Regions from separate parts of the Pradoshia sp. Z3_51 genome, predicted to be linked through region 3. Evidence: riboswitches for the same ligand, from Rfam matches in the RefSeq annotation. Region 3 holds a riboswitch; each other region holds the start of a gene.
What was found. A riboswitch is a leader RNA that binds a small molecule or an ion and turns the genes downstream of it on or off. The one in region 3 is predicted to bind S-adenosylmethionine.

Region 1 (11,092 bases), on a different contig from region 3:
TATGACAGCTCCCAATAGAATGACATAGATAGCAAAAGGCTTTAAGGAATGATTTTTAATATATTTAATCATCCAGGAAACAGCAAGATAACCAAATATAGCAGAAAAAATTGTACCGAGAAATAAACCTTGGAATGAAATTGCTTCGACGGGTCCTGTCAATAAATCTCTACTCTTAAATAATATTCCTCCGAATATTACCGGTATGGAGAGAAGGAAGGAAAAGTAAGCAGCGGTTTCACGGTTAAGCCCGCTGAAGAGTCCAGCTGCCATCGTAAAACCGGATCGAGAGATGGCTGGGAAAATGGCGGCCGCCTGGAAAGTTCCAATAAATAACGCTTGTTTATAAGTAATGCTCTCTAAATTTTTATTTTGTTTGGGCATAATATCTGCATACCATAAAACAATTCCAGTTATAAGGAATTCCCAACCAATTGTAACCCCGGATTTAGAAATGCCTTCAAAATAATCATTGAATAGTACACCTGCTAATACTGCAGGGATTGTCCCGATTATCAAAAGGAATGTCATTTTTGAAAATGGTTTTTTAAGAAGTTTTATAATTTCATGCCCATAAAAGATCAGCAATGCAATAAGTGTCCCTGTATGAAGCAGGGTATCCAGTAATAATCCTGCTTCATCAAGACCGAATAAATGTCTCCCTAAATATAAATGACCCGTACTGGAGATAGGGAGAAATTCAGTAAGACCCTGGATGATCCCCAGTACTATTGCTTTCCATTCTTCAAACAAATTAGCCAGCCTCCTCATGCAGGTTACAAAACCAAATTTTTATACTTGTCTATAGTTTCTGTATAGAGTGTATGAAGAACTAAAAGAAATCATGAAAGCTTTGAAACCTAAATGTTGAATGAATCGCATAAATTTATATAAAGATACGGGAGGTTTTAATGATGCAAAATACAAATGATAAATTATGGGCAGTAGCCATCTATGTCAGCAGTTTTTTCTTAGTGCTGGTTGGGCCACTCGTTATATGGTTAATTAAAAAGAATGATTCAGATTTTATCGATTACCATGGTAAGGAATATTTAAACTTTTTAATCAGCTATACGATTTACACCTTTATAGCATTTATATTGGCGTTCATCGGTATTGGTTTTATCCTTGCTTGGCTGATTGGAATATATGTGTTGGTATTTACAATAGTGGCTGCTGTAAAGGCATATTCTGGAGAATATTATCAAATCCCATTAACACTTCGAATATTGAAATAGCAATAGCTAAGACCTTGGCATTATTTCTGCCGGGTCTTTTTTAAATCCGTTACTATTTTGGACATGTCCAGCATAGAATGTATGGATGGTTATCAGGTTTAAAAAATTGGCGGTGAAAAATCCTTGACTACTAAGCATTATTACCAAAAAATTCATAGCATATATACAGCAGAATTAGTTGCATACTTTGTAGTCGGTCTTCTCTGTTTTTTGTTTGCCTGGTTGAATGGATTCGATATCATATTAGCTGCGTGTGTTACCTGTCCTTTTATAGTGCTGGTTCTTTTTTCTATCAATCGTAATTTCAGACTGAAAAGCAGAATGAAGAAACTTCCGGAAGCGAAAGTGGCTGATGAGGAAGGCTCACCGCTGACGAACAGCCAATATTTCCTTGGATTTTTACCAGCCCCGACCCTTCATATGGCTATTTTCTCACCAGAAGGTAATCTGGTTGGATCTCTTAAAGATAAACGGGAAAATATTTGGATGTGGATTATTCCAGCTTCATTGCTTATTTTTTTACCGAGAAGATATATCTTATCTGACAGCAACGGCCATGTATTATGTGAGTATCGAAGCCGTTTTGGGTTAAATGGGGATATTGAAATTTTAACGTCTGAGCAAGAACAATTAGGCAGGTATAAGCAATCTAAACAACTGGGAAAAAAAAGTACAAGCAATGTGGCAAACCCATATGGAATCCGGCAATATGGCGGTGAAATCCTTCATGGATCTGAATTCATTGTTGAACAAACATATGATAAGCGGAAAATTGTACATTATTCTTGCGGATGGATGCCGGCATACTACAGTAAACATTTTCTTGATCCCAATACACCTCTCCTGACATTTACGGAAGGAGCAACAGAGGATGAAAAGAGAATAGGCTATTGCTTTTGCCTTGATTACCTTCAGCAGCAAAACCACTGACCACTCCTATAAACGTCGCTAAACTTTAGCTTGTTGCACAATATGTTTTATAATGGTGAAATAGTGAAGAGAATGTTGTTTGAAGGGAGCAGGAGAATGGATATAAAGATAATTAAAGTACATGGTTCTAACAATGATTTTTATTTAATCGATGAAATGGATACCAAGCTGTCATTAACAGATGAAGAACGAAGCCAATTGGCTATAAATATGTGCAAGCGGACGGGCACAGAGGGAGCAGATGGAATTCTCTTTGTGTTAAACAGTGAGGCCTCAGATGCCAGAATGAGAGTCTTTAATGCAGATGGTTCAGAAGCATCCATGTGTGGGAATGGACTCCGTTGTGTAGGTCGGTATGTTCAAGAAAAATTGAAGAAAAATAACCTGCTGATAGAAACGATGAAAGCCACCCTGCAGGTTAAGAAAGAGCCGGACATGTATAAGGATATCCCTACATACCGCGTCGAAATATCTCCGGTTATCAAGGCAACGAGTGCATTGCCCATGAATACTGAAATGGACGAAATCATCAATCAAAAACTGCCGTTTATTGACGAGAATCTTACGTTCACAACCCTGTCAGTACCAAATCCACATCTGATCAGTCTTGTTGATAAAGAGGTAATCCATTCGGATAAACAAGAGAAAATAGCAACTATGCTGAATGGTGAGAATGACTGGTTTACAGATGGTGTGAATGTCAGCTTCGTGTCCCGTCTGGAGGAAGGATCCATTTTTGTTCGCACATTTGAACGAGGTGTTGGCTTTACGGATGCTTGCGGAACGGCAATGTCAGCTTCAAGCCTTGTTACGAAATGGATTGATGAGTTGGCTGATGAAGCAGTTCTGCACGTCTATAATCCAGGCGGAATGGTACTGTGCCAGGTCCATGATTTGCCAGATGAAACGTGGATTGATTTGATTGGCAATGCAACGTATGAGTATGAAACGGTTATTCAGTTAAATTTGGATACACTACATGTTAGCTTTGGAGAAAGGAAAGTCTATAAAGAAGAGGCAGATGCTTATTCAGCATTCCAACAACATGCTAAAGCGTTTGTAGAATCTAAAATAGGCTGAGCTAATACATATTAGAATAGGAGGGCAGAAATGAAGAAGCAGACGAATACCTTTTTAAATGTTCATGTAATCACCTTTTTCGTATTAATCGCCCTCTTTATTGTGTGTACCATCCTATTCGTAGATATTGCAGAGAACATAAATGAGAATGAGCTTTATCATTTTGATATGACAATCATCCAGGCTGTGCAGGGGAGTATTAATGAATTAAGCACAAAAGTACTTACCTTTATAACTAATCTTGGATCAGTTGATGGCAATATTCTATTGGTTATCCTATTCTCTGTGTTTTTATTATTTAAAAAACGTGTATTAAGTGTCATATTCTTAATCATCACGACATTATCGGGCGGTTATGTTAACCATTACTTAAAATGGATTTTCCAGCGGGAGAGACCAACATTGAATCCATTGATCGAGGTAAATGGCTTCAGCTTTCCGAGCGGTCATGCTATGTCATCCTTTATCCTATACGGCGCACTTATGATCATAACTACCAGAATCACGAAGAATTGGCCCATTAGATTGGCTGTCTATGCGATTTGTATTTTTTTGATTTTAACGATGGGCTACAGCCGAATCTACTTGGGTGTCCATTATCCGAGTGATGTAATTGCAGGGTATATTGCAGGATGTGCATGGCTTGCTATCATTGCTACTGTATTTACGTTTGGGGAATATCGGAAAACAAAAGGTTCGAAATCGTAATAGGCTGTCCATAAGCCATAATGGCTTATGGACGGCTATTTTTTATGGAAATCTTGGCTGTCTGAAAATAAAAAAGGTTTCTAAGGAAATATTTGTTATAATAATTTATAAAGAAAAAATTCTGGAATAAGTAAACAAGGGGATTTTAGTATGATTGATTTGATTATTGGGTTGTTAATCAATGGGTTAGTAATAGTTGCGTTTTTAAACATCAACAAATTTAATGCCCAAAAACTAAAATTATCAATAGTAAGTCTTATATCAACTATCATTGTTGTAGTTGTTCCTACCTTAGGTTATCGATTTGATAAGAGTATTGGTGATTATTATTTCGGTTTTCCTGCTGATATTTTAGTTTATCATGGTGGAATGCTGTTTTCTTTAGTCTCGTTTGGCTTTTTGTTTAACTTCTTTTTCTTTTATTGGGTGTTTAAACTAATAGTTAAATTAGGAGTGCTTATTAGGCCTGTGAACAAGGGAAATTATTGATGTTATTTAAAAGGGGTTGCTTAGGCTGCTCCTTTTCTTATAGGGTTCCCATTTCGCTTAATGCAGCAGCCAAAGTTAGTTACTTCAGTGTGAAATAGACGTAGCGGTAAAACCGCAATATCGGTTAACGATGTTATGTTGGGATAGCTGAAGAAGAGAAAGTATAATTTTTAATTAAGGTAATATTAAGTGATAATCGTTGAATGCCTTTTTGTGTTGAACTTCTTATGGCAGTAAAGGTTCAGGATAACGAAAAAGAGTTTTACATAAGAATAAGGAATTGATAAAAATCAATTTAATAGGGAGAAAAACATGGGGCATTAGTTGAATAATTGCGACAATAAAAAAGCTGTCTCTCTTTAAGTCATCAGCAACAATACTTGTGAACAGAGAGCAAATAAAAGAGATCCATTAGCAAGGATTAAAGATATTTAATTACCTTAAAAAGACAACCAGAGCAATTATGTTATCAATAACATATATGGTATAATTTTCATACAACTACTTGGTGCGGGTGGTATGCGCCTTCTTTTCCTTATATAAAGGAGAAGGGAGGTGATATACTTATGGATTTTCTAATAGCTCTGGCAAAAGATGTAGCAATGATCTTTTTCACGACCCTTGCTGCCGGCATCGCCACGCGATTCGCCAATCTTCGGCTAAAGGGCAAACGAAAAACCACCCCGCGCCGACCAAAGCATAAGGGTGGTTCCTCTAAGAACTAAACTATTTGCATACCACTCGCTCTATAGTTGTACCAGGGAGTATCCAGCTCTCTGGTTTTTTAATATATGTCTATATGTTTATAATATACCCTAAATAATAGAAATTCAATCAAAACTGATGGAGAAGCTTATGGTTTTTATAGGTTCAAAAGGGTCAGATAGAAAGATTGCGTCAGCTTGATTGGAACTTCTAATATTCATAAAAAAGGCTATTTGATGGCTGTTACATTAATAGATAAGCACGGTTTGAGTGGTTTTGTTTGAACCTTAATAGATTTAAAGCCTGTTTTGTTTAGAACCTCTTTAATCTCATCGGCAAATGCATAAGCCTGTTCTTCAGTTGCTTCTTCCTGCCTTGGCTGTACGGTTATAGTCAGTTTTCCATTCTCTTTTAATAAAGAATGTATTTTTTGAATACAAGCCTCTTGATTTTCCCATAATGGATAACTATTTACACTGAATATTTTATCGTACACTATTGGATTGGGAATCTCGAGAACAGTTCCATTAAACAAACGAAGCTGATTGCGGTTGAGTTGTTCTTGATTACGCTTGCTCGCATTGTTCACCATTTCTTCTGATGGATCGACACCATCAATTTGGATGGTTGGGTACTTCTTAAAAAGCATATGCATTCCTTCACCTGGACCAAAGCCAACTTCAAGCAGTGTGTCATTTGGGGTAATAGACAATTGATCAAATGTCCATTCATATAATTCCTCATTTTCGTAGGCCATTATTTTACCTGCAATCTTTCCGAGGACACCAGTTGGATTTTTAAACTGATTTGTTATTATTTCCTTCATCTAACATCACTCCTATCCCATACATACCCAAAATACTGAATCGTTAACTCTTTTGGGTTAATTATCAAAATAGATTGAAATAACTGAAAATTTATAGTAAATTAAGTAAATATATAATTTCATATTCTTATCTAGAGAGATGGAGGGACTGGCCCGTTGAAATCTCAGCAACCTGGATGGTAATCCAAGGTGCTAAATCCAGCAAGCAATGCTTGAGAGATGAGAGACCTTAGGAAAGAGGGCTTTCATGATGAAAGCTCTTTTCTATTAGTCTGTTTTCCTCATCAGAGACATTAACCAACTAATTAGGGGGAAAGACAGTGAAACTACTGGAAACGTTAAATGAAAAAATTCTAGTCGCAGATGGGGCGAGTGGAACACTTTTATATTCATTTGGAATTGATAGTTGCTTTGAAGAGCTTAATTTGACAAACCCCAATCAGATCAAAAAGATGCATAGAAGTTATATTGAGGCTGGTGCTGATGTGATTCAATCGAATACATTCGGGGCAAATTTTCATAAATTAAAGCGCTATGGTCTCGAAAGGGAAGTTTCTCAAATTAATAGAGCCGGAATGAAAATAGCGAAAGATGCGGCTGATCCAAACACATTCATCATCGGCACGATTGGCGGCTTGCGGAGCTTTAGGAATTCAGAATTAACACTAACGGAAATTAAGGGATATTTCGATGAACAGCTGACCGCTTTATTGGAAGAAAAGCCGGATGGCATTTTACTTGAAACCTATTATGATTTAGACGAATTATTAACGGTAATAGAGTCGGCTAGAAAAATGAGTGATCTTCCTCTTATCGCGAATATTTCTCTGCATGAAACAGGCCTTTTGCAAAATGGTATGCATGTCAGTGAGGCGTTTTCTCTTATGAAAAAAACAGGCGCTGATGTGTTAGGCATCAATTGTCGGATGGGTCCTTATCATATGATTCGCTCATACGAAGAAGTACCTTTATTGGAAGATACCTATTATACGGCTTATCCAAACGCCAGCTTACCTGATTTATCAGATGGAAGATATGTCTATTCGACAGAAGCGGATTATTTCATTAATAGTTCAAGGCAGCTTGTGAAGCAGGGGGTCCGGCTGCTAGGTGGATGCTGTGGTACAACTCCTGCCCATATTCAGGCCATTCGTAAAGGAATCGAAGATCTTCATCCTGTAAAGGTGAAAGATTTTGTAGCCAAGCCGAAGCATCAGCCTATATCATATGAAATCATTCAATATAAACGAAAAGGTCCAGATACAATTTCAGGTAAGGCAAAAAAACAAACGACGGTTATCGTGGAGTTGGACCCACCAAAGACGTTCGGCCTGGAGGATTTTTTAATAGGAAGTCGCTACCTATTAGATTCGGGTGCCGATGCGATTACACTTGCGGATAATTCATTGGCGTCACCGAGAATATCCAATCTTGCGGTAGCGTCGATTTTACAATCAAAGTTAAATACGGTGCCTCTTGTTCACTTAACTTGTCGAGATCATAATCTGATTGGCTTGCAATCTCATTTAATGGGCATGCATTCCCTTGGATTATCAGAGGTGTTGGTGGTGACTGGGGATCCTTCAAAAATTGGTGATTTTCCGGGCGCGACTTCTGTATATGATCTTTCTTCAATGGACCTGATTTCATTGGTTAAGCAATTGAATGAGGGGCGCTCCTATTCAGGAAAATCGCTGGGTAGCCGGGCGAATTTCGATATCGCAGCTGCCTTTAATCCAAATGTAAAGTACATAGATAAAGCCGTACAGCGAATGGAAAAGAAAATTCAGGCTGGAGCTGATTATTTCTTAACCCAGCCCGTGTTTAGTATTGAAAAATTAGAGGAAGTATACGCGGCAACCAGGCATATAACAAAGCCGATTTTTATTGGCATTATGCCTTTAACGAGTCACCGGAATGCAGAGTTTTTACATAATGAAGTGCCAGGTATTTCATTGCCGGTTCATGTTAGAGAGGCGATGGAAAGAGCCGGAACGGATAAGGAAGCCTGTGCTCGCGAAAGCTTTGCCATTTCAAAAGAATTAGTGGACGCGGCAAGTGAACTATTTAACGGTATCTATATTATTACACCTTTTATGAAATATGAATTAAGCGGGCATTTGGTTCGGTACATCAAAGAACAGAAATCAGTTGTAAATAAGGAAGTGCATCTATCATGAGAACAGAAAAATTGAAAGAGTTATTGGCTGAAAGAATAGTTATTCTAGATGGAGCAATGGGAACCATGATTCAGGCGCATCAATTAATAGAGGATGATTTTGGCGGGGAACAATACGATGGGTGTAATGAGTATTTAACGCTAACCCGCCCGGATGTAATCCAATCGATTCATGAAGAGTACTTGGCAGCAGGTGCGGATATTATTGAAACAAACACATTCGGGGCAACTCCAATTGTACTGGATGAATATAATCTTGGTCACCTGGCATATCAGCTGAATAAAGAATCAGCTCAATTGGCTCGAAAAGCAACAGAACAGTTTGACAGTCCTGACAGCCCTCGCTTTGTTGCAGGTTCGATGGGACCTACGACCAAAACCTTATCCGTAACAGGCGGAGCCACTTTTGAACAATTGGCAGATTCATATGAAGAGCAAACGAATGGCCTGCTTGATGGGGGAGTTGATTTGCTTCTCTTGGAAACATCGCAGGATTTATTAAATGTGAAAGCAGCTTATATTGGAATGAAAAGAGCATTCTCATCTTTAGGCAGGGAAGTTCCATTAATTATCTCAGGAACGATTGAACCAATGGGGACTACTCTAGCCGGTCAAACCATTGAAGCTTTTTATATATCGTGTGAGCATATGAATCCTCTTGCAATCGGGCTTAATTGTGCAACTGGTCCAGAGTTCATGGCTGACCATATCAGGTCTTTATCTGAATTAAGCACTGCTGCAGTAAGCTGTTACCCGAATGCGGGATTACCAGATGAAAATGGCCAATATAATGAATCGCCTTCCTCCCTAAGCAAGAAGATCAAGCAATTTGCCGAAAAAGGTTGGATTAATCTTGTTGGCGGCTGCTGCGGAACGACTCCTGATCATATTCGAGCTATTAAAGAAGCGGTTACCGGAATTGAAGCGAGGCAAATTAATGGCAAACAGGGTAATCATGCTGTCTCTGGTATTGATGCCTTAATCTATGATGATTCAATGAGACCTTTATTTGTAGGTGAACGGACAAATGTGATTGGATCCAGAAAGTTTAAGAATCTGATTAAGGACAGGAAATTTGAAGAAGCTTCCGAGATTGCTAGACAGCAAGTCAAAAAAGGAGCCCATGTAATAGATGTGTGCCTAGCTGATCCAGATAGCGATGAAGTGTCTGATATGGAAGAATTCATGAAAGAAGCGGCTAAAAAAATAAAGGTGCCTTTTGTTATCGATTCAACCGATGAAATGGTCATCGAAAAAGCACTCCGCCATTCTCAGGGTAAAGCAATCATTAATTCGATAAATTTAGAGGATGGGGAAGAACGCTTTGAGAAAATTGTTCCATTGGCAAAAGAGTATGGTGCAGCCTTGGTTGTTGGAACAATTGATGAAAAAGGGATGGCCGTAACAGAAGAACGAAAACTGGAGGTTGCCCAGAGATCGTATCAACTGTTAACAGAAAAGTATGGAATCGTACCGGAGGATATTATTTTTGACCCGCTTGTTTTTCCGGTTGGTACTGGTGATGAACAATACCGGGAAGGAGCTGCGGAAACGGTAAAGGGACTGGCGGCCATTAAAAAAGAGCTTCCGAGAACATTAACGATTTTAGGCATCAGTAATGTATCGTTTGGACTGCCGAATGAGGGAAGAGAGGTCCTGAATGCCGTTTATTTATACCACTGTACAAAGGCTGGCTTGGACTATGCGATTGTCAATACAGAAAAATTAACCCGATTTGCGTTAATCCCTGAGGAGGAAGTTAAATTATCAGAGAATCTTTTGTTTCATAACTCAGAAGAATCTCTTGCTGAGTTTGTTGCTTTTTATAGGACAAAAAAGCCTGTTCAAAAGGAAACGAAAGAAAAACTCCCATTAATGGAGCGCCTGCCTGAATACATTATCGAAGGGACAAAGGACGGGTTGAAGGAGGATATTGATGAAGCTCTTGAAAAAGGGATGGAGCCGCTTGATATCATCAACGGTCCATTAATGGCCGGTATGTCGAAGGTTGGAGAACTATTTAATGATAACCAGTTAATCGTAGCTGAAGTATTGCAAAGCGCGGAAGCCATGAAAGCAGCCGTTTCGCAGCTTGAACCATTGATGACTAAATCAGGTACAACGTCTACAAAAGGAAAAATGGTGCTGGCAACCGTGAAAGGGGACGTACATGATATCGGGAAGAATCTCGTTGATATCATCATGAGTAATAATGGCTATGAAGTGGTTGACTTAGGCATTAAAGTAGCTCCGCAAACCTTGATTGAATCCGTCCGAAATGAGAACCCAACTATTATTGGCTTGTCAGGCTTGTTGGTAAAATCAGCCCAACAGATGGTTATTACCGCTCAGGATTTAAGAGAAGCGGAAATTGATGTTCCGATTGTAGTAGGAGGAGCAGCTCTTACCAGGAAATTTACAAGGGGACGAATAGCTCCTGAATATAATGGACCAGTCTTTTATGCAAAGGATGCCATGAATGGACTCGATTTAATCAATCAGCTCCATGACGAAGAAAAAAGGCCATCCTTTCTCGCTCAGCTAGAGGCAGAAGCGAATAAGCAAGCAGAAGTGATTTCGATTGAAACAAAAAGGGATATTCAAGTGGCAGAAAAACGTGATAAAACAGTGAAGGATCAAGAGAATGTACCAGTCCCCGAGGACTTAAACCGGCATATTCTACAGGATTACCCACTATCTCTGGTGTACCCATATGTAAATAAACAAATGTTATTTGGCCATCACCTTGGAATGAAGGGGAAAGTGGATCGGTTGTTTGAGGAAGAAAATCCAAAATTATTGGAACTTGCAGCTATAGTTGATGAGATTCTCGAAAACAATCAGATTAAATTATCAGCGATGTATCAATATTTCCCTGCTAAAAGTGATGGAGAAATCCTGAAAATATGTTCTCCAGCTAATCCGGACGAAGTACTC
Region 2 (11,092 bases), on a different contig from region 3:
TAGAAAAATATTATCGCTTGGATGGAAAACCGTGGGAAGAGTTTTATGCAATATATCATGGAGTAACTAATGTTCCTAGACAATTAGAGGACTTTAAAGAACAGAAAAAAGGGACTTTGCAACTTTTAAGAAAAAGGGAGAGCTAATCCTCAGCTGAAGTAAAACTTTGAGGAAAAAGAAGCACTTAGCTAATGCTACCTCTCTTTGTGAAAGAATAAACTGAAACTATCGGGAGTACCCGCTCCAATATCAGAGCTGTGATGTAGTGACCCCAATAAGTTAGAAATCTGACTTTTGGGGTGTAATACTGATCAGCTCTTTTTTTGCTATGCAGCTAGGGGCAGTATATTTCAATGGAGTATGGATATTTATGTTAAAGTGAACATGTAGGGAGGAGAGATAGTTGGTTTATTTCGCAAAGACTCAAAGAGTAGCATTATGGTATATAGTGCTATTAATGATATTGACAATTTCAATAATTGACTTTTTCGATTGGTTATTATACTTCCAAATGATATTTTCTTTAGTTATTCTTGTTTTATTATGTATCAGATATAAATTTGTGATAAATAATGACTATTTGACGTATCAAATATTGTTTTTTAAATGGCCTTTATATAAAACAAGTATATTTCCCCATCAAATAAAACAGATTAAATTTAAACGAGTCAATTGGTATACCAAAGGTGCTTTTATGCAAGTTAAAAAAGGACTTACCATCCGAATTGTAAATTTCAATCCCAACGACGTTTTCAAAGAATTAGTTGATTTTGCTAACAAACATGGTATTCCATATTCTAAAACGAAAGATTATATAATTATAGAAAAATAGTCTTATTCCCTAACGAGGGTATTACTTTCATATTAAGGGCTGGTTGATCAGCTCTTTTTTGCTATTCGGTTAAAGGAACAGATTAGTACAAGATGACCAAAGCTAATAAGTTATAAAATATGAGGTGGTAAAATGAAATTCCATCTATTGGGAGAAAAAGCTAAAGTAGAAATAGATATCATAGCTCGTGAATATCCGAATAGCTTTGATTATTGGGATGGAAACTGGGTTATTTCAAACGTGAAAGTTGAAATCCCTGGATATTATGTTGATTTTATTGCTAGTTTAAGAACTGATGACATTAGGGATTTTTTAAATGATTTGAAGTTAATGAATAAGGATTTATCGGGTAAAGCTATATTGAAAAATTTAGATAGCTTTATTTATTTTGAATGTGAAATGGATAAGTTGGGGCATATAGAATGGTCTGGAGAGACTTGTTATCCGACAGGAAGTGGTGCTGTATTATCCTTTGAATTTGTATCAAATCAATCATATTTAGATGATTTGATTAAAGAATTAGAGAATATAATCTCTCTATATCCAGTTATAAGTAAACCGTAGCTATTGTATTAACAGGTCAATAGCAGAAAATCAAGGCTGTCATGTTGACGGTCTTTTTTTATGCTCCCCATTAGGTAAGACAGTTTGAAAAATCTGGCTTACCTAATGGGGAGTTTTTCTGTGCTCAAAAAAAAGAACGCTGTATTGATCACATGGGGCGATTCATTTTGGGGCACAGTAAAATAGAATAGTATTATTAAAAAAACGAATTTTAAAAGAGGCGTTAATAGCATCTGTAACAACGTTATCAATAGAGATTGAGCGGCAGAACCCCTTAGAATTCAGGGTTCTGCTTTTATTATATTCATTGTTTACTAGACAGGGAGCAGTTCAATACCGCAGTTGTTTAAGTGAATATTCCTAGCTTTCCAATACGTTCAATAGCTTCTATTAGCCGGTCTTCGTCTACTAATAAGCCGACACGAATGTAGCCTTCTCCGTATTCACCAAAGCCTTTTCCTGCTGCAACGGCTACATCTGCTTTTTCAAGCAAATAATCAGCAAAGCTCTCGCTCTTGAAACCGGCAGGGACAGGAAGCCAAGCAAAGAATGAACCAGTTGGGGCTTCGACTTTCCAGCCGATTTTATTGCAAGCGCCAATGAGGGAATTTCGTCGTCGTTCATAGCGTTCGATAAGCTCTTCTACGCAGGATTGCTCCCCTGTCAAGGCTGCGATTGCCGCTTTTTGTACAGCAGGGAAGAGGCTGACGTAAAGATGATCTTGAATGAGATTGAGTGCTTCGATGATAGCTGGGTTTCCGATAGCAAAGCCAACACGCCAGCCTGCCATATTGTAAGTTTTCGAGAGTGTGTACATTTCAATGCCGACTTCTTTTGCACCCTCCGTTTCAAGAAAACTGATAGGTTTTTGTCCATCAAAGCCAATAGCTCCATAGGCAAAATCATGAAGTACGGTAATGTTATTTTCTTTTGCAAATGATACTGTTTTTTCAAAAAAAGCATGATCTGCGGTAGCTCCGGTAGGATTATTTGGGTAGTTTAAATACATTAGCTTTGCATGGGTCCTTTGTTCTAAAGGGATGCTTTCATAATCCGGCAAAAATTGATTATCTTTTGTTAGTGGAAAAGTTTCATAGTTTACGTTTGCTAATACAGCTCCAGATAAATAGTCGGGATAGCCTGGGTCTGGCAAGAGCATTAGCTCTCCATCGTTGAGCAAGCACATTGGTAGCTCAACTAGTCCGGCCTTCGTTCCAAAAAGGATGGCAACTTCAGTTTTAGGGTCAACCTCGACGCCATATTGCTTGTGATAAAATTGTGCTGCCGCTTCTTTCAACTCTTCCAAACCCCGAAATGGAGAATATTTATGAGTTTGTGCATCTTCAGCCGCCACTTGCAGGGCTTTGACGATATGCGCAGGAGTAGGTTGATCAGGATTTCCTTGTCCGAGATTAATAATGTCTCTGCCTTCAGCTATAGCGCTGTTAACTTTTAGGACAAGTGTTGCAAAAAATTGGACTGGCAGTTTTTTTAAGCGTTCTGAATATGTCATATAATTCACCTTTACGAAGAGAATATAGTTTTGAATATTTAAATAATAGATAAAATTCTATAACCTTTATTTAGAAATGTCTATAGTGAGCTGAAAGAATTTGAATATAGCGGTAGTAAATGGTTATTAGATTTGCTGAGTCATAGATTATAGGGGAACGTTTGATGAAGTGGGTGTGGTAGCTTTTTCAGAAATGATTGTTTTTCGGAAAATGTGAAATGTGGAGACTATACATTAAATGAGCTTGTTTGGCAGATGAAAATAGTGAGCGATGAAAGTGTTATTCAGTCGGCTTGCGAAAATGTAGAGTTTTACATTATCGTCAGTTCAGCCCTACGAAGAAGAATGGGGAGTTTTTTAATCCGATGTATGTGGATTGGAATATTTTATTGAAATTGCAATGATGAAAGCGGTTCAACAGTTTACGTCAAAAAGGTTTTTGTTGACAGACTATTCTGAAGTCTGTAATATCATAAACAAATCAAATAAAGCTATAGCTTATCGAGAGCGACCGAGGGACTAGGCCCTATGACGTCCGGCAACCCCCTTAATAGGGAAGGTGCCAATTCCTGCAGAATGTATTACATTCTGAAAGATAAGTCGAGATAGATGTATTTCGATGCCCCTTTCAGATGAGAGGGGCATTTTTGTTTCAAAAAATGTGTAGAGATAGAGGTTGGCATATGATAAAAATTCAGAATGTTAATAAGATTTACAAAACTAAAAGCGGTATAGTAAATGGAGTTGACAACGTTTCCTTAACAATTAAAAAAGGCGAGATATTCGGGATTGTCGGGTACTCAGGAGCAGGTAAAAGCTCGCTGCTACGCTGTATTAATTTGTTGGAGCGTCCAACATCGGGAAATATCACAGTTGATGGAATTGATCTGGCTAAGTTGAGAAGCAAGCAATTGCGTCATGCACGCTTAAAAATCGGGATGATTTTTCAGCACTTTTATCTTATTAGCCAGAAAACAGTTTTTGAAAATATAGCTTTTTCTTTAAAGGCAGCAAAAGTGCCGCAGACTCAAATACAAGACCGAGTAGAAGAACTGTTGAAAATGGTCGGATTAGCTGAAAAGCGTGAAGTGTATCCTTCGCAGCTAAGTGGGGGACAGAAGCAGCGTGTAGCGATTGCAAGGGCGTTGGCGAATAACCCGACAGTACTCCTTTGTGATGAGGCGACTTCAGCACTAGATCCGACGACAACGAAATCAATATTGAATTTGTTGAAAAAAATCAATAAGGAGCTCAATATTACGATTGTGTTGATTACACATGAGATGAATGTAGTAAAGGAAATTTGTAATCGAATGGCGATTATGCAGGATGGCAAGGTCATTGAGGAAGGCTCGGTGTATGATATTTTTGCTAAACCCCATGCCGATCTTACGAAGGAATTCATTAACAGTGTTGTTTCGTTCGATATACCTGACGCTATTTACCAAAGTTGCAAGGGTCCGATTGTCAAGGTGACGTTTAGGGGAACGGTTGCCGGTGAGGGAGTCATATCGGATACGCTTCAGCAATTTAATGTAAAAGGCAATTTTCTTCATGGCTCAATTGAATATATTCAGGAATTGCCTTTAGGTATTTTTATCATGGAGCTTCGCGGACAGAAGGAAGAGATTAATAAAGCGATATCTTATATAGAAAGTCGAGAGGCAGAAGTGGAGGTGTTCCAACATGGGCTTTGATTTCAACCACTTTATAGAGCTTATTCCTGAAATTAACACAGCATTTTTGCAGACGATTTACATGATTTCCATTTCTTTAGCTGTCGCAATCGTGATTGGTTTACCAGTTGGAATTCTATTATATGTGACAGAAAAGGGTTTATTTTGGGAAAACAAAACGGTTCAGAGGATATTAGGATTTGTCGTCAATTTGGTCCGATCAATACCATTTATTATTTTATTGGTTGCTCTTATGCCATTGACCGAATTTGTTGTAAAGACAACGATTGGACCAACAGCTGCTAGCGTATCGCTGTCAGTCGCAGCTATTCCGTTTTTTGCGAGAATCGTTGAAACGTCTTTACGAGAAATTGATAAAGGTGTTATTGAAGCCGCGATAGCAGCTGGTGCGACACCGTGGATGATTATTAAGGAAGTACTATTGCTCGAAGCGAGATCAGGTATCATTTCGGGTATTACACTTACATTAATTAGCTTGATTGGGTTTTCTGCTATGGCAGGAACGGTCGGTGGTGGCGGTATTGGTGATTTAGCGATTCGCTATGGGTATTATCGCTATGATAATACCATTATGATTGCAACTGTTATTATTTTAATCGTATTGGTTCAGGTTATCCAACTTGCCGGTGATTTCATCGCAAAAGTTATAGATAAAAGATAATAGAAAAGGGGAATTATTTCATGAAAAAGGGGTTAACAGCATTTATTTTATTCTTAGTGGTAGGTACATTGGCAGCTTGCAGCGGCAATGAAAGCATTGAGGATGCAAGCTCAGAGTCAAAGGATATTAAAATTGGAGCTACTTCTGGTCCTTATAGTGATATGGCAACGAAAGCAATCAAGCCAGGCTTGGAAGAATTGGGATACAAAGTAGAAGTGGTGGAGTTCAGTGATTATATTCAACCGAATAAAGCGTTAGATGGTGGAGATATTGATGCGAACCTTTTTCAGCATACTATTTACTTGGAAAACTTTGAAAAAGAGAACAGCATGGATTTGACAGGGTTAATTAAAGTACCGACTGCGCCGATGGGTATTTATTCAAACACGTATAAATCTTTGGATGAAGTGAAGGACGGAGCGACGATTACAATTCCGAATGATCCGGTAAATGCAGCTCGCGCATTCAATACACTTCAAGATGAAGGATTAATTGTAGTAGATGAAAATGCAGAACCCCTTAAAGTTTCTGAAAAGGACATAATCGAAAACAAGAAAAACTTAAAATTCCAGCCGCTAGAGTCAGGACAGCTACCTCGATCTATTGACAGTGCAGATTTATCAGCAGTACCAGGAAACTTCGCATTAGCTGCAGATATGGACTTATTAAGTGCATTAGCGCTTGAGAATATGCTTGATCCATATCGAAATTTAGTGGCTGTAAAGGCTAATAATGATGATTCACAGCTAGCTAAGGATATTTTATCAGTGGTAGAATCTGATGAATTCGAAAAAATAATCGATGAAGAATTTGTCGGCTTCGGCAAGCCTGAATGGATGAAATAATAAGAAAAAATGTCCTCAGTTCTCTCTTTGTTTTATGTATAAATACTAAGGCTGTATATCCCTTAGATTAAACAACTAATTCGTAAACAATACAAAACCATAGAAGGAGCATGGCGGGTGTAAGGTTAGACATACAGAATATATAAAGATAACACTTCCCACTTTATTAATGTTTTTAACAGCAAATAGAAATGAGTGATGAAAATGACTGTTTTTTCAGTTCATGGTGCTCCAAGTGAATATATTTTGAAAGATAACGCTTTAGATTTATTGGAAGCTAAGCTGCTGGAACGCAATCTCTGCAGAGTTCTTGTGGTTCGTGGCAAAAAGTCCTGGGAGGCAGTAAAGCCGTATTGGCCGCAAATGGCAGAGGTAGAATTGGAAGAATATACGTACGGAGGCGAGTGCTCATTTGCCGAAATCGAGGCGGTTACTAAGCTGGTCAAGCATCATTCATTGGATGCGGTAATAGGTGTCGGAGGCGGAAAGATACTCGATCTTGTTAAGGCGGTTTGCGATGCGACTGAAAGGCAGTCCATTCTCATTCCGACATTGGCATCTAATTGTTCGCCATGGACGCCTTTAAGCGTTATATATGATGATTCCGGAGCTTTCATTCGTTATGATATATATCCGGTTTGTACCAGTCTGGTGCTAGTGGAGCCGCAAATTTTAGTTGATGCTCCAATAGAAATGTTAATTGCCGGTATTGGAGATACTCTTGCGAAATGGTACGAAGCGGATGTACAGATGGCTGTAATTGATAATAAGACTGTTCCACTGCAAATTGCTCATTTTGCTGCAAGAGAATGTAAGGATTTATTGCTAAAATTCGCCCGTGGAGCTGTTGAAGCTGCAAAGGCTGGGGAAGTAAATGATGATTTCGTCAAAGTAGTGGAAACGATTATTATGTTTGGTGGCATGGTTGGGGGCTATGGTGATTATTACGGTCGAATTGCTGGCGCTCATTCGATTCACAATGGTTTAACGGTACTTGAAGAAACTCATCACGCCTTGCATGGTGATAAGGTGGCATATGGCATTTTAGTTCAGCTAGTGCTGGAAGACAAATGGACAGAAATTGAAGAGCTTCGACTGTTTTATGAGGAGTTGGGCCTTCCATTATCCTTAACAGATTTAGGTGTGGAAGATATAACGGAAGCGCTGATTGCTGAGGTTGCTGAAAAAGCAACAGTTACGGGTGAGTCGATTCATGTAATGTCAATTGGATTGGTTACAGCTGAGAGGGTAGTGGAAGCAATTCAGAAGTTGGAGCAATTTGTTTGTGAGAGTGAGAAATCTTGCTAAAGTTGTTTACATAAACGGTCATCATCCACTCTAGGAATTAGAAGGTGTTTTAGGATTAGTTGATTGTGCAGGTTTCTTAGTAGACAGTTAAAAAGCTGTCTACTTTTTTTATTAGTCGTTAGCAATAATGTTTATGAAAACAGCCTTATCTTTACATGTAAATAAAGTTGTTTTTTCCTAATTAAAATGCTTATCTGGCTGCATAGTTTATTACCAAAATTATAAACTTGTTTATTTGTATAAATGAACCCTAAAATGGATAGGGAAATTTACTATTAAACGAAGGAAGTTGATTATGGAATTCACCAAGTATGCGAGTAAGAAACACACCGTACAGCAAATTGCAGAAGATCTGCTACATGTTACTCAACAGGCAGCTATTGCTTCATATCCCTGGATAGGAAAGGGAAATAAGATTGAAGCAGATGGTGCAGGGACAAGGGCTATGAGGCATCATTTAAATACAATCGATATGTGTGGAAGAGTCGTAATTGGTGAAGGAGAAATGGATGAAGCGCCAATGCTTTATATCAATGAAATGCTGGGGAATGGGAACGGTCCGGCAATTGATATAGCTGTTGATCCGGTGGAAGGTACGACGTTAATGTCTAAAGGGAAAAATCATTCAATGGCTGTGTTGGCTGCTGCGAAAAGTGGAAGCATGCTTCATGCTCCTGATATGTATATGAAAAAGATCGCAGTTGGGCCAAATGCAAAAGGATGTATTAATATAAATGCCTCCTTAAAAGAGAATATGCAATCAGTTGCGAAGGCCCTTGGAAAAGATGTAAGAGAATTGACCATTATGATTCAGGACCGCGACAGGCATAGTACTTTAATGGCACAGGTTCTCGAACTGGGAGCGAAGTTGAAGTTATTCTCTGATGTTGATATAACGGGCGCTATAGCAACTGGAATCGATGGAATGGATATTGATATGCTTGTCGGTACAGGCGGAGCTCCAGAGGGTGTCATCACTGCAACTGCACTAAAATGTCTGGGAGGAGATTTTCAGGGGCAGCTAGTTCCTATGAATCATGAAGAATATAACCGATGTGTACAAATGGGTATTGAAAATCCAACTAAAATTTTCGAGCTGGATGAAATTATTCGTACAGATGATTGTTTATTTTCTGCAACGGCAATCACCGACGGTATGTTTTTGAATGGAGTCAGGAAGTTACCAAGCGGGAAAATGAGTACCCACTCCTTGTTACTGGTAGGCGCAAATACAAGAAATACAAAATTTATCCATACACACCACCATTAATGCTTTCTAAAAATAAAATCCTATAAAAGCAGTGATGATATGCTTTTATAGGATTTTTTTATTTCAAGGTTGATCAATACTTTCAAATCTTAATCCCGAATTAAATTAATCCTTTGCAAGAATCATTTTTGAGAGTAAAAAGGTAAAAGGAATCGCAATAATAGTAGCGATTATAGGTGCTATATTATCATGTATGGAAAGCAACTGGACTAAAATATAAATGGCAAGCGTGGACACTAAGATATTAACGACATAGGTTAATGGGAATTGAAGGAATTTTTTTAAAGTTGGTTTCGTTCGATAGGTAAAATAGGAATTCAGATAAAAGGAGCCAATCATACTGATAAAAAAACCAAGTAAATGGGCAGTCATATAGTTCATCTGAAACACTTCTTTAAAAAGTAAATACAAAATATAATAGTTGATTGTATTTACAATGCCAACCATATTAAATTTCCAAAATTCCTTTTCAAATAAAATCATCGAGTACAACCAGCTTTCTTCGCTTTTTTTCTAGGTTCTCTTATTATACTCAATTTAACAGTCAGCTAAAATATTCCATAAAAATGGATAAGGGTTATTAGTGATAGATGCGAAGTAAATGACTGATTACTATATGGATATAAAAAGAAGTAAGACCGGAAATGGTCATTCGCGGTCTTACTTAGTTACTGGTTAAATAGATGAAACTCTTTCCACCAATCCATTCCAATATCCCGATAAAAATTTAATTTTGTTAAGTTATAGGAGTTAGGTTGATTCAGTAAATATTTTTGAAACTCATCAGCTTGCTTTTTTTGTTCCTCCGTAACAGAACGATGGTTATCGAGTAATACGTGACCTAGTTGATGCAATAAATGGGAGTGGACATTTTTTATCGCATCTTTAGGTGTGTACTTAGCGGCATAGTGCAGGGACTTAAGATAATGGCTTGCTGATTTTTCAAAATCATTAAGTAAGTAATTCATCTTCCCGATTGATTCATGAACACGCATTTTATCCATGTCTGTTTTAGCCAGTGATAAGGCTGCTTCATATGTATCTCTAGCTTTTTGCAGGTTATTCACTTTTATATATTGATCAGCCAAAAGGATTGTAGCAGGAAACACCATTTTACTGACCCTCTTTGGCATTTTACCCGAGATGGATTGCAGGGCGGTTTCTAAAAGCTTAATAATTGTATCCGTTTCTGTGTTTTCATCAGCATTAAGTGCTTTATATAAAAGTTCTTCAGTTGGGTTGGTATGGTGAAACTTATTCAAGATACTCATATAGCATCACCTTTCAGAAAATTTATTATATTAATATAATTATAACATGTTATTCCTGTTTTCATCTTTCCTAATTTAATTAAAAATGCGAACTTCATTGTGCTGGAATGTAAGAAACACGATTTTAAAATAGCTATACTTAGAGCCATATGAATCGTTTCACAGCCAAACCGACAAGCAGGATAAGTTAGACACGATTCAATCTATTAACAAGGATACTGAAAAAAGAAAGGATACTGATAAAGAGTAAGGAATTAATGGAGATTACTCTACCCATTGCTATAGAACGGGTTTGCTCAAGAATAATGACAGGTAAAATTACGGAAGTTATAACACCTCCTATGTGGGAGAGGAGTTGTCCCGAAAATAAGGACTTAAAAACGTGATTGTAAAGGGATTGAAGTGCGTATTTTTTGGAAGCAATTTATGGATTAGAGACTATGAAAATATTCCCTTTACTTTAAATTACCATATAATTCAAATGAATAGGGGATAAAACAAAAAAAGCCCAATAGACTTTTCTATTGGGCTACTAATTTGCTATTCTTCTATTTTCCACCAAACATATCGAAAAGACCTTTTGCTACACTGCCTTCATCGCTTGACCCGCCTCTAGACGGCATAGCGGAAAACACTCTGCTTGCAAGGCGGCTGAAGGGGAGTGATTGAACCCAGACTGTTCCAGGACCCTGCAATGTAGCAAAAAACAGACCCTCTCCGCCAAATAACGCGGTTTTAATACCTTTGGCAAATTCAATATCGTAATCGACATTTCTGGTCATTGCAACGATACAGCCGGTATCTACTCGTATTTTTTCTCCTGGAGCTAATACTTTTTGATGTAATGTCCCTCCGGCATGCACGAAAGCCATCCCATCACCCTCGAGTTTTTGCATGATAAATCCCTCACCGCCAAAAAAGCCAGCCCCAATTTTTTTCTGGAATTCTATACCTACTGATACACCCTTCGCAGCTGCTAAAAAGGAGTCCTTCTGGCAGATTACCTTTCCATCCAATTCACTTAAATCCAAAGGAACGATCTTTCCCGGATATGGAGAAGCAAAAGATACATGCTTTTTTTGAGTTCCTTCATTTGTAAAGGTGGTCATAAATAAACTTTCTCCAGTCAGG
Region 3 (11,092 bases):
CCTGTACGAGAATATGATGATTACCACGGATTGGACTAGAGTTTGTAATAAGAATAGCTTTCTTTGGTGTTTCATTGGCTAATTTAAGAACCGTTTTATCTTTACCTTCTCCTATCAGACATGTGTAGGAGGGGAGCTTTAGTCCCTTAACAATAAAAACACCTTCCGGAATATAAACCATTCGCTTACCTTTACCAAGAGCAGCCTCAAACGCTTTAGTATTGTCTGTTATCCCATCACCAACAGCACCATAGTCGGTTACATTGATCTGTTCCTGGATCTTTTGATTTAAATGCTGATACTCTTCATCTAATTTCTTTTTCCATGCTGGAAAAGGGTGACCGTTCAAGATTGTGAAATCAGCTGGATTTTTTAGCTCAGGCTGTCTGCTTGTTGTCAATAAGAGACGGGGAAATGCATATTTTAAATCCCTTAGTGGCTTCCGATTAGGCATGGAAAGAGGGGAAAACTTATTTAATTTTTCATTAAGCAATGAAAACGTCTCTTTTACCAGACTTGCTGGAGTTTGGTTTGAGGGAAGCCATCTAGATAAGAGAATTTCATTTTTATTTGGATCATGATTTTTCGATAAGTACAACATACTGGAGTTTCACTCCTCACGTGAATGAAAAATGGATGTTATTGTATTCCCTTACTAGATGTAAATTAATCGTAATGAAAATGTAATATCGTTTGTAGGTATCTTAGCATATTATATGGGTATAAAATATAAGAATCATATGTAGAAACAACTAGAGGAATCATGCTTGAAAGAAGGAGACTGCGATTGAGGAAGTTATTTAAAACTGAAGTAGGAAGTTGGATTATCTCTATCGCATTTGCAATCGTCTTAGCTTATCTTGTAAAAACATTTATCATTTCCTTTTTTATAGTTGAAGGAGCCTCAATGGAACCAACACTTTATAATAATGAAAAAGTCTTGGTCAATAAGTTAGCGGCGTATAGCGGTTCAGTTGATCGTCAGGATATAGTAGTCATTCGAGATGATGGAAAAGATAAATACTATATAAAGCGGATTATAGGGTTACCTGGAGAAAAGGTTGAATATAAGAATGACTCGCTTTATATAAACGGCAAGCAAAAAGATGAGCCATATCTGCCTGATGAACAAGGAGAAGTTGATTTACTGAAAATGAATAAAACAGGTGACTTTGATCCATTGAAAGTTCCTAATGATCATTATTTTGTGATGGGAGATAATCGGTTGAACAGCAGGGATAGCCGTAATGGATTGGGCTACATAGATGAAGATGATATAGTCGGTACATGTGAATATGTCATTCTCCCATTTGAACACGCACGTAAAACAGATTGATAAAATTGCATCTCCACATGGTGTGGAAAAGGTGAATGGCTCTCGAGCCATTCACCTTTCCGTTTTTAAATATTGCGTTTATAGGTTTCTTTTGTCAGCACCGGGAATTGATCCACAGGAGCATCGAGTTTTTGTATATTGAAAACCTCTCCATATTTCTCAAGTTCATTGGCTATTTGATCCTGCAACTCTCTGGTCGGAACCTCCACGTTGTATTTAGTACCTTCATGCAAAAGCCTTGGCTCCGTTTCAAAATAAACATAGTACATGGGGAATTCCTCCAAATCATCATTTGGTTATTGTATTCCCTTTTTGAAGTTAACAAAACAATTTTTACATTATAGACCAATAATCTGATATAAATATAGATCCATATAGTCTATCTTTTGATCGTTGCTTTTTGTCTCAATCGTTCCTTCGAAAATGGATTTTCCGTCTTCGAAATTAAAGATGCTTATATAAGGTTTGTTTTTTTCTCCTCTATAAGTGAGAATCATTTTGTTGTGATATACATTTATATTGTGATCAAACATTTCTGAGTTCACTTGGATTTTATGATCCTTTGTGATTTTTTGTTTCTCAAAATCATACGTAACCATAGCGACTATTTTCTTTCCGTTCTCATCTTTAATAGCGGAAACATATAATGAAGTTTGATCATAAGCTATATTAAAACTAGAACCATCTTCTTGTAATAGCTGTTTCGTTAAATCACTCGGAAGGGTCAACCTATCTAATTTCTTTGTTTTATAGTTGTACACATATAAGTCACGGCTAACAGTTTGACTGTTTTCATCTGTATGGATAGTCTTATCTATCTGAAATGTAAAATGAGTACGAGCTTGCGTCGGGTTAGTATCTGTTAAACTGGTTATATAAATATCTTGCTGATCCGTTGATTGTTCAGTTGTCAAAATCGAATTATCGTCAATTAGTTTTTCCTTTTTAAGGTTAATCGTATATTCCTGAAGTATTTCTGTCCCATCTTTCGAATTACTGCGTGTCATGACAAATAATTCATTCGTGGAGATTTGGACATCAAGGATTTCAATAAAAGATGAATATTCCTGATTGGGCAGGTTTACTTCAAAAGAGGTTGTATCCTCTGTTTTCTTATTGAGCTGATCAATTTTTAAACTGAAATTATGCATTCCATGTCTGGTAGAAAAATCATACTTGGAGTCGACAAAAATGACTTGATTTGTGTCATTGTACAACTGGTTACTATAAATTTTTCCTCTCATAAAGGAAGAATACTGATTTGCTAAATCTTTCAATTCCGCTGTTTCTAAATATTTTTCCCCGTAGTCCACCTGCTCAAAAAAAGGTAATTCAGATCGATAAGTGGCCCCCTCTTTCGTTACATTAAACGTTTCTGTGAATCCACCTACTTGATAATCTGCTTCCAATGATAAGGTGTCTAAGATTTTAGCATCTCCATTTATTTGTTTGACGTAAAAATCAGGGAGGGTGGAGGAAGAAAAGGCCTGATTTATATAAAATACTGATATGGATAGCACAGCAACAAGCAGGATCAGAATAGAATTTCGATATTTTTTCATATGTTTCCTCTCCTTACACAGTTATTTTCTTATTTAATAAATAGCGGCTTAATAAAATGGAGATAATGCCTAAAATACTGGCTGTAACGCTTACAATGATGATTTGCTCAGATGTATAAATGTAATTACCTATTTCTAATAATTCGATTAATATAATAGGTGCTGATAATACAGCTATAACACCTACACAGTATAGGATGGCAAGAATGATTCCTTTCCATTTAAAGCTGCGCTCAAGCAATATGGCCGTGAATAGGATGCTCAAAGCAATAAATCCTGCACCATAATATAAAACGAATTCTGTGAAGGTAGATGGGAGAATAACCGTAATAAATTGAGATCCCTTGATTAAGCTGCCAATCGATACCTCATGTAAATAATCCGCTGATATAAACCATTTCAAAATTTTTGATTCAATTAGAAGGAGTATCAATTGGATAGATACTAGTGAGAGTACAAGTAGCATTATAGCTGTTAATTTCGAAAAATAAATATTCATTCTTGATGTAGGAATCATTAATAAACGATAGATAAAGGATCCTTTACCTGACCAGTCACGGTACCAAATTAGAAAGATATATAAGAAGATGGCACCTGCACATAAGGCAATCGGACCATTAAACCAAATAGAATTCACATAATTGTCCATGCCATAATAACCAAATTCTTCAATAAAGACTTCTATAGGGACACCATTCGTTAATGATTTATTAGCGTCACTCATGTAGATGTTAGCTTCAATGATTAACCCGGCAACTTGTATAATAAAAACAGCAATAATCAATCCAAATAAAATTTTTGTAAATCGATTTAACTCCATATTCACAAGCTTAAAAAAGCGATTCATCCTCTATACACCTCTCTCATTACATCTACGACAGACTTACCTTCGTTATTTCGAACTTCTTCTGCATTAAATTCTTTATAAACGACTCCGTCATTTAACAAAACAACTTTATCAATGAGGTGCTCAATATCGTTGATTTCATGGGTTGTGATGATAACACCGCGGTCTTCAATCAGGTGGCTTGTAAAGACATCTGCTATTTGTTCACGGCTGAAAATATCGATACCGGAGAATGGTTCATCCATAAGAACATAATCAACATCCAGAGCCAATCCCAATAACAAATTCACTTTCGCGGTATTTCCTTTAGATAATGTTGAAATCCGTATGTTTTCATCCAATTTGAAAAAGCTCAATAATTCATCGGCGCGATCTTGGTTCCAACTCTCATAAAAATCATTCATAAAATCCATTGCCTGCATAATGGTGAAGTTCGAAAGCATCGTGAACGTATCTGGAATAAATGTGATTTTCTCATACGTATCCTTCGTTCTTTTAGTTCCGTTTATAAGAATTTCTCCACCATCAATAGGAGTAAGGCCCATGATGGATTTCATAATCGTTGTTTTACCTACACCGTTTATACCGATTAAACACGTGATTTCCCCTTTGTTGGCTGTGAATGATACATCATCCAATACGTTTTTTCTTCCAAATTTTTTCGTTACATTTTTTACTTCTAACATGAAATCCCCTCCTTACTCTTGTTCCGCATTATATTTTTCTTTGACAATACTCAACAGTTCATCTACTGGTAATTGAATCGGTTTAATTGCCTGAACAAAGGTATCAACGGCTTCAACAATGAGTTCCTGACGAACGCTTGACAATATGACCTTGTCGGTTGTGACCCGGCTTGGGAAATTTCTTTCTGTGTGAATCAATCCCTGTTCCTCCATTTCCTTATACGCTTTTTGAGCAGTATTGGGGTTTATTTTTAGAAGATTGGCAAGCTCACGTCGAGAAGGAATCTCCTCTCCGCTTGCAAGCCGACCGGTCGCTATTTGTTCTTTGAAGTAACGGACAACTTGTAAATATACAGGATCCCGGTTATTAAAGATGATGTTCATTAATTCATCTCCTATGGCTTTTTAACCAATTATTAGTGTGTGTACTATGTAGTTCATACACTTGATATGTGTACTATACAGTTAATACACTAAAACTGTCAATAGGATAGTAAAAAATTCCCTGAAATAGTTTTAAAACGTGTAATTATTTAAGAAGGGTCATGGCAAAATAATAAGGATTCTCTGGGGAAGGAGTTTACTTGTTATGCATAATACAGGCCTGGTTCTAGAGGGTGGCGGAATGAGAGGGCTATATACAGCTGGAGTTCTGAGGTATTTGATGGAACAGGATATATATGTGCCATATACAATTGGTGTTTCAGCTGGTGCATGTAATGGCTCTTCTTATATTGCACGGCAAATAGACCGTAATTATGCGGCGAATATCGATTATGTCTCACACCCGGAATACCTATCCTATAAACGTTTTCTGAAGAAACGTGAATTATTTGGAATGGACTTTATTTTTGATAAAATTCCAAATGAACTGGTCCCATTTGATATAAAGGCTTTTTGTGAAGCAAAGGAACAGTTTGTCGTGGGTGTTACAGATTGCGTAACAGGCGAACCTGTATACTATAGAAAAGAGCACCTAATAAAAGATATTACAACGATTCTGCGCGCATCCAGTTCGATTCCTTTTTTTGCTCCGGAAATCTCTTATGATGGAAGAATGCTGCTGGATGGCGGTGTTGCCGATCCAATACCGATACAAAAATCTCAAGCAGACGGGAATACGAAAAATATCGTTGTGCTTACTGGGAATAAAGGCTATATGAAAGCATCGTCGCTTGATTGGCTTGGAAAAAGAAAATATAAGAACTATCAAGGGCTGCTAAAGGCTCTTCGCAAACGGCATATCGTTTACAATGACACGATCCGCTATTTGGAGGAACAAGAAGAAAAGGGACTTGTCGTCATTATTCGTCCATTAGTGAAATCAGATGTCAGCCGTGTTGAGCGTAACCCTAAAAAGCTGAAAAAGCTGTACAATCAAGGATATGCTGAAGCCAAGGCTGCTTATGGAAAAATCAAACGGTTATTATAATAAAAACCCATCACTTAAATGGTGATGGGTTAACGTTTAGTATGAAATTAGGCTAATTCTGATTGTAAGTAATTCCAGATTAACTGGGCAGTATGTTCAATAGAGCTGATATGGGTTCTTTCAAAAGCATGTGAAGCATCAATGCCGGGTCCAATTAATCCGTGTATGATATCATAGCCGGCACGGATGGCAGCAGAAGCATCAGATCCGTAAAAAGGATATATATCTACACGGTAATCAATCTTGTGTTGCTTTGCCAATTCGACTAAATGCTGACGCAGGCCATAATGATAGGGTCCGCTAGAATCTTTTGCACAAATGGAAACACTGTATTCATCCGTAGATTGTCCTTCTCCAATTGCTCCCATATCTACAGCCAGGTATTCAACAGTTTCAGCAGGAATGTTGGAGTTTCCGCCATAGCCTATTTCTTCATTATTTGAAATTAAGAAGTGGGTCGTATAGGGGAGAGTGATGCCTTCTTCTTTTAACTGTTTAATGATATACATCAGTATGCCGACACTCGCTTTATCATCTAAATGACGGGATTTAATAAATCCATTGTCTGTCAGTTCAACACGGGGCTCGAAGGAAACAAAATCACCTACAGAAATACCTAGACCTTCTGTATCCGTCTTGCTTTTTGTCACAGCATCAATTCGAACTTCAATCGTTGCATCCTCGCGTTTAATATCTCCCATTTTCTGATAAACATGGACAGAAGTTTGATTTAAAAGAATCGTCCCTGTAAACGTTTTACCTTCAGCTGTATGGATTTTACAATATTCGCCTTCAACAGAATTCCAACGAAATCCGCCGATCATCGATAATTTTAAACGCCCGCTTGGTTTGATTTCTTTCACCATAGCACCTAATGTATCTACATGGGCTGTTAGAAAACGGTGCTTTGAATCATCCTGTCCCTTGATTGTTGCCAATAGGGCACCTTTATTTGTTTTTACTGCAGGTATTCCTTGAGATTGTAAAAACTGTGCTACATGATCAATTACTTCCGTTGTATAGCCGCTCGGACTTGGAATGGATACAAGGTCTTTTATGTACTGGAAAATTTCCTGGCCATTGGCTTTCATGGTTCCGAATCACTCCTTTTTATGTATAGATTTATTATATACCTTTGTTAAAAAGTTGGACAATAAAGGCAGAAATAACTTGCTTTTTTAGCAGTAGGACTGTAAATTTATAGTTAAATAAATATTCTGAAAAATCTTATCAAGAGAGATGGAGGGACAGGCCCTGTGAAGTCTCAGCAACCGCCAATATGGAAAGGTGCTAATTCCTGCAGGAACAATCATTCCTGGCCGATAAGAAGGGACTCACTCTAATGAAAAGTCTTCTTCTTGAAGACTTTTTTCGTTTTTAAGCATATTTTTATTCACTGGGAAAATGAGTGGATGTAAGTAATTCGTAACTTTGATGGCAAATTAGAGCCGGATGAAGGTAAATCAGAGTAACTGTATTTCGGGGATTAATAAAGAGAGAGGGGTCATACATATGACAACAGTTAAAATCGAAACACTCTTAGCTCAAATAGGCAATCGAAGTGAAACACAAACAGGTACTGTTAATCCGCCAGTTTATTTTTCCACAGCCTATCGCCATAACGGAATAGGGGAATCAACAGGGTTTGATTACATAAGAACAGGAAACCCAACCAGAAAATTATTAGAGGAAGCAATTGCCGAGCTAGAGGGTGGTAAACAGGGATTTGCCTTTAGTTCAGGTATGGCTGCCATTCACTCATTGCTATGTTTATTTTCTCCAGGTGATGAAATAGCCGTCTCTGCCGATCTGTATGGAGGGACATATCGGTTATTTGAGCAAATATGGAAGACGTATGGCATCAAGTTTAACTATTGCCATACATATGAAGATTTCGCTGAATCCATTACGGAAAATACGAAGGCCTTCTTTATAGAAACACCGACAAATCCGCTTATGCAGGAAATGGATATTAAAGAAATTGCTCAACTGACCCAATCTAACAATCTACTGCTCCTTGTGGATAATACGTTTTATACACCCATTTTGCAAAGACCGATTGAGCAGGGAGCAGATATCGTTGTCCACAGTGCCACCAAATATTTAGCAGGACATAATGATGTATTGGCTGGATTAATTGTCTCAAAGAGTAAAGAGGTTGGTGCGCGCCTAGAAGAATATCAAAATGCAACAGGCGCTGTACTGCCGCCATTTGACTCCTGGCTTGTGATGAGGGGAATGAAAACATTGAGCCTAAGGATGAGGCAGCATGAGGAAAATGCTAAGATAATCAGCCGATTTTTAAGAGAAAGAGAAGAAGTGACAGATGTCCTTTATCCTGGTAAAGGGGGGATGATATCGTTCCGGCTGAAATCAGAGGAATGGATCAATCCATTTTTAAAAAGCCTTCGCATCATATCTTTTGCTGAAAGTCTGGGTGGAGTAGAAAGTTTAATGACGTACCCTGCTACACAAACACATGCGGATATCCCTGAGGAAGTGCGTACACAAAATGGAGTCTGTAATTGTTTGCTGCGCTATTCTGTTGGGATAGAGCATGCGAATGATTTGATTGATGATCTTATTCAAGCTTTTGAATCATTATCGGTTTAGGTTATTAGAAATTTGAACTTTACAGGCATTTAGGTGCATCATGAAGGATTCCAGAAGTAATACCTAAAAAGGATAAATTAGAAAATTATGCAAATTAACGACCCGTTTTGATATACTATACCAAAATGGGTCTTTGGGGAGAATGAAAATGGCTGAACTGGTGATTTCTATTAGCAATCTTCAAATGCATTATGGATCGAAAGAAGTACTTCGAGGAATTAATCTTGATGTAAACAAGGGACAAATTATTGGCTATATAGGTCCCAATGGGGCGGGGAAAACTACCACAGTTAAAATATTGCTCGGACTCCTTACAGACTATACAGGCTCAGTGAAGGTCTTTGATAAAGAGCTTTCTGAGGATAGGATTACCTATAAAAATAGAATTGGCTATGTGCCTGAATTGGCAGATTTATATGATGTATTGACTGCACGTGAATATTTGACTTTTATAGGTGAGCTTTATGGCTTATCTTATGAGCAGGCTGACCAAAAGGCTTTTAAACTAATGAGGCTATTAAATATTGAAGAAATGTATGATTCACGAATAAATAGTTATTCAAAAGGGATGAAGCAAAAGGTTCTATTAATTTCAAGCCTTCTTCATAATCCGGATATTTTATTTTTAGATGAACCTTTAAGCGGTCTCGACGCGAATAGCGTTATGGTCATTAAAGAATTGCTTGGACTGCTGGCAAGCGAGGGAAAAACTATTTTTTATTCCTCACATATCATGGATGTCGTCGAGAAAATTAGCAATCGAATTATTTTACTGCATGAAGGCAGGATTGTTGCAGATGGAAGCTTTGCAGAATTACAGGATGTTGGCAAGGAAGGAACTCTTGAAGAAATTTTTAACCAATTAACTGGTTTTACACAGCATCGTTCAATTGCCGAAGATATTGTATCTGTTGTTAAAGAGGATTAATAGATGAAAAAATTTATGAGTTTGCGTGTGTTGGATAGAGGACAAAAGCTCTTTCAGTGGATGGGAATTGATTATCCGGTTATGAGAAGAATTCTTCAGGTTAAGCTTACAATGGATGCCAGAAGAGTTCCAACTTTGATGAATGATGGGTCTGGAAATACAGGTAAGGATTCAAATCAATTTTTAAAATCCTTATGGGTTTATGCGCTTATGGGTCTAATACTGATTCCTTTTATTATTATGGGTGAAAATTATTTTTTCCAAATGAGTATGTTGTTTGCGGTATTTATGTTTTTTATCATTACATCTTTAATATCTGATTTTTCCCATGTGATGCTTGATATACGGGATCAGTCTATTTTATTGTCTAGACCGGTTGATGGGAGAACGGTCTCGGTGGCAAAGCTGATACATATTATTATTTACCTTGGCACAATAACCCTTATTTTTATTGCGCCTGCGTTCATTGCTGCTATTGTTACTCAAGGAATTGGCTTTAGTCTGTTATTTTTGCTGGTCATTATATTGATTGATATATGGATAGTCTTGCTTACTGCTTTAATCTACTTGGTTATTTTAAAGTATTTTGATGGAGAGAAATTAAAGGATTTTATCAGTTATGTACAAATCTCCTTGTCTATTTTAATGATTGTTGGCTATCAACTAACGGTAAGGATATTTGACCTTGTAGATAGGCAAGTAGAATTTACACCAACTTGGTGGAGCTATATTCTTGCGCCTATTTGGTATGCCGCTCCCTTTGAGGTAATACTAAATGGGAATTTTGCATGGCAATATATTCTCTTAATCAGCTTGGCTGTAATTGTACCGCTTGTTTCTGTCATTATTTATATTAAAAATGTTCAAAACTTTGAGCAGTATTTACAAAAGTTAACTAATCATACAGGAGCCTTATCGAAAAAGAAACGCAGTTATTTTTCAATGTTCCTATTACGAAATAAAGAAGAACGAGTCTTTTATCATTTCGCAAAAAACCTCATGAAAAACGAACAGGCGTTTAAACTGAAGGTATATCCATCTATTGGAATGGTTATTATTTTTCCGTTTATTACACTACTCAATCAATTCGGGGAAAATGGATGGAAAGGTATTCAAAATGGCAGCGGTTATTATACAATTTATTTCAGTGCGCTTATGATTCCAACTATTGCTATTGCACTCCGATATACCGATTCATATAAAGGAGCATGGATATACAGGGCCTCTCCATTACAGAGTGCTAAGTCTATCTTTATAGGTACATGGAATGCGGTTATGGCCAAGTATGTTCTTCCCATCTATTTGGCATATAGCTTTCTATTTATTCTTATATATGGAAGTGCTATCTTTTGGGATCTATTGATTGGTCTCTTTACGTTATTTATAATGGCAGTCCTGTCGTTCAGGACATATACAATTATATTGCCATTTTCTAAACCAACTTCTGCAACACAGGAGAATGAGGGGATTAAGACCGTTTTCCTGCTTTTCATTCTTGGCGTATTTGCAGGTTTTCACTTTCTTATAAGCAAGGTTGAGTATGGTTTATATGGATATGGGGGAGTCTTGCTGATCACAGCTATTCTTGTATGGCGATATGGATTTAGGGTCGACTTTAAAGATTTAAAGGATTGATACGATTTTAATAACCACTGTGTTCGTATCAAAAAGCGCTGTTTATTTTATTG

Region 1: it holds a riboswitch for S-adenosylmethionine, as region 3 does, so the genes downstream of both, AC4BHA_RS02110 (bifunctional homocysteine S-methyltransferase/methylenetetrahydrofolate reductase) here and AC4BHA_RS12245 (methionine biosynthesis PLP-dependent protein) in region 3, are expected to answer to the same signal.
Region 2: it holds a riboswitch for S-adenosylmethionine, as region 3 does, so the genes downstream of both, AC4BHA_RS17540 (methionine ABC transporter ATP-binding protein) here and AC4BHA_RS12245 (methionine biosynthesis PLP-dependent protein) in region 3, are expected to answer to the same signal.

What each region holds. Positions count from the first base shown of each region.
Region 1 covers NZ_JBZAJC010000001.1:472,739-483,830, reverse strand. Annotated here, with positions in the region: gene AC4BHA_RS02150 (undecaprenyl-diphosphate phosphatase) at 1-771, opposite strand, end outside; gene AC4BHA_RS02145 (DUF4870 domain-containing protein) at 915-1,238, shown strand; gene AC4BHA_RS02140 (hypothetical protein) at 1,362-2,168, shown strand; gene dapF (diaminopimelate epimerase) at 2,265-3,248, shown strand; gene AC4BHA_RS02130 (phosphatase PAP2 family protein) at 3,279-3,956, shown strand; gene AC4BHA_RS02125 (hypothetical protein) at 4,107-4,445, shown strand; gene AC4BHA_RS02120 (hypothetical protein) at 5,012-5,170, shown strand; gene AC4BHA_RS02115 (class I SAM-dependent methyltransferase) at 5,380-5,976, opposite strand; SAM riboswitch class I at 6,101-6,202, shown strand; gene AC4BHA_RS02110 (bifunctional homocysteine S-methyltransferase/methylenetetrahydrofolate reductase) at 6,297-8,156, shown strand; gene metH (methionine synthase) at 8,153-11,092, shown strand, end outside.
Region 2 covers NZ_JBZAJC010000015.1:16,581-27,672, reverse strand. Annotated here, with positions in the region: gene AC4BHA_RS17555 (hypothetical protein) at 1-146, shown strand, start outside; gene AC4BHA_RS17550 (WapI family immunity protein) at 965-1,396, shown strand; gene AC4BHA_RS17545 (pyridoxal phosphate-dependent aminotransferase) at 1,743-2,909, opposite strand; SAM riboswitch class I at 3,405-3,511, shown strand; gene AC4BHA_RS17540 (methionine ABC transporter ATP-binding protein) at 3,593-4,606, shown strand; gene AC4BHA_RS17535 (methionine ABC transporter permease) at 4,596-5,267, shown strand; gene AC4BHA_RS17530 (MetQ/NlpA family ABC transporter substrate-binding protein) at 5,288-6,112, shown strand; gene AC4BHA_RS17525 (iron-containing alcohol dehydrogenase family protein) at 6,317-7,420, shown strand; gene glpX (class II fructose-bisphosphatase) at 7,716-8,690, shown strand; gene AC4BHA_RS17515 (GtrA family protein) at 8,796-9,173, opposite strand; gene AC4BHA_RS17510 (tetratricopeptide repeat protein) at 9,359-9,961, opposite strand; partial or broken gene AC4BHA_RS17505 (TIGR00266 family protein) at 10,510-11,092, opposite strand, start outside.
Region 3 covers NZ_JBZAJC010000005.1:160,466-171,557, reverse strand. Annotated here, with positions in the region: gene AC4BHA_RS12290 (glycosyl hydrolase family 28-related protein) at 1-601, opposite strand, end outside; gene lepB (signal peptidase I) at 788-1,336, shown strand; gene AC4BHA_RS12280 (hypothetical protein) at 1,402-1,605, opposite strand; gene AC4BHA_RS12275 (hypothetical protein) at 1,675-2,898, opposite strand; gene AC4BHA_RS12270 (hypothetical protein) at 2,912-3,745, opposite strand; gene AC4BHA_RS12265 (ABC transporter ATP-binding protein) at 3,742-4,431, opposite strand; gene AC4BHA_RS12260 (GntR family transcriptional regulator) at 4,444-4,815, opposite strand; gene AC4BHA_RS12255 (patatin-like phospholipase family protein) at 5,021-5,863, shown strand; gene AC4BHA_RS12250 (M42 family metallopeptidase) at 5,911-6,954, opposite strand; SAM riboswitch class I at 7,088-7,192, shown strand; gene AC4BHA_RS12245 (methionine biosynthesis PLP-dependent protein) at 7,376-8,476, shown strand; gene AC4BHA_RS12240 (ABC transporter ATP-binding protein) at 8,619-9,404, shown strand; gene AC4BHA_RS12235 (ABC-2 family transporter permease) at 9,408-11,039, shown strand.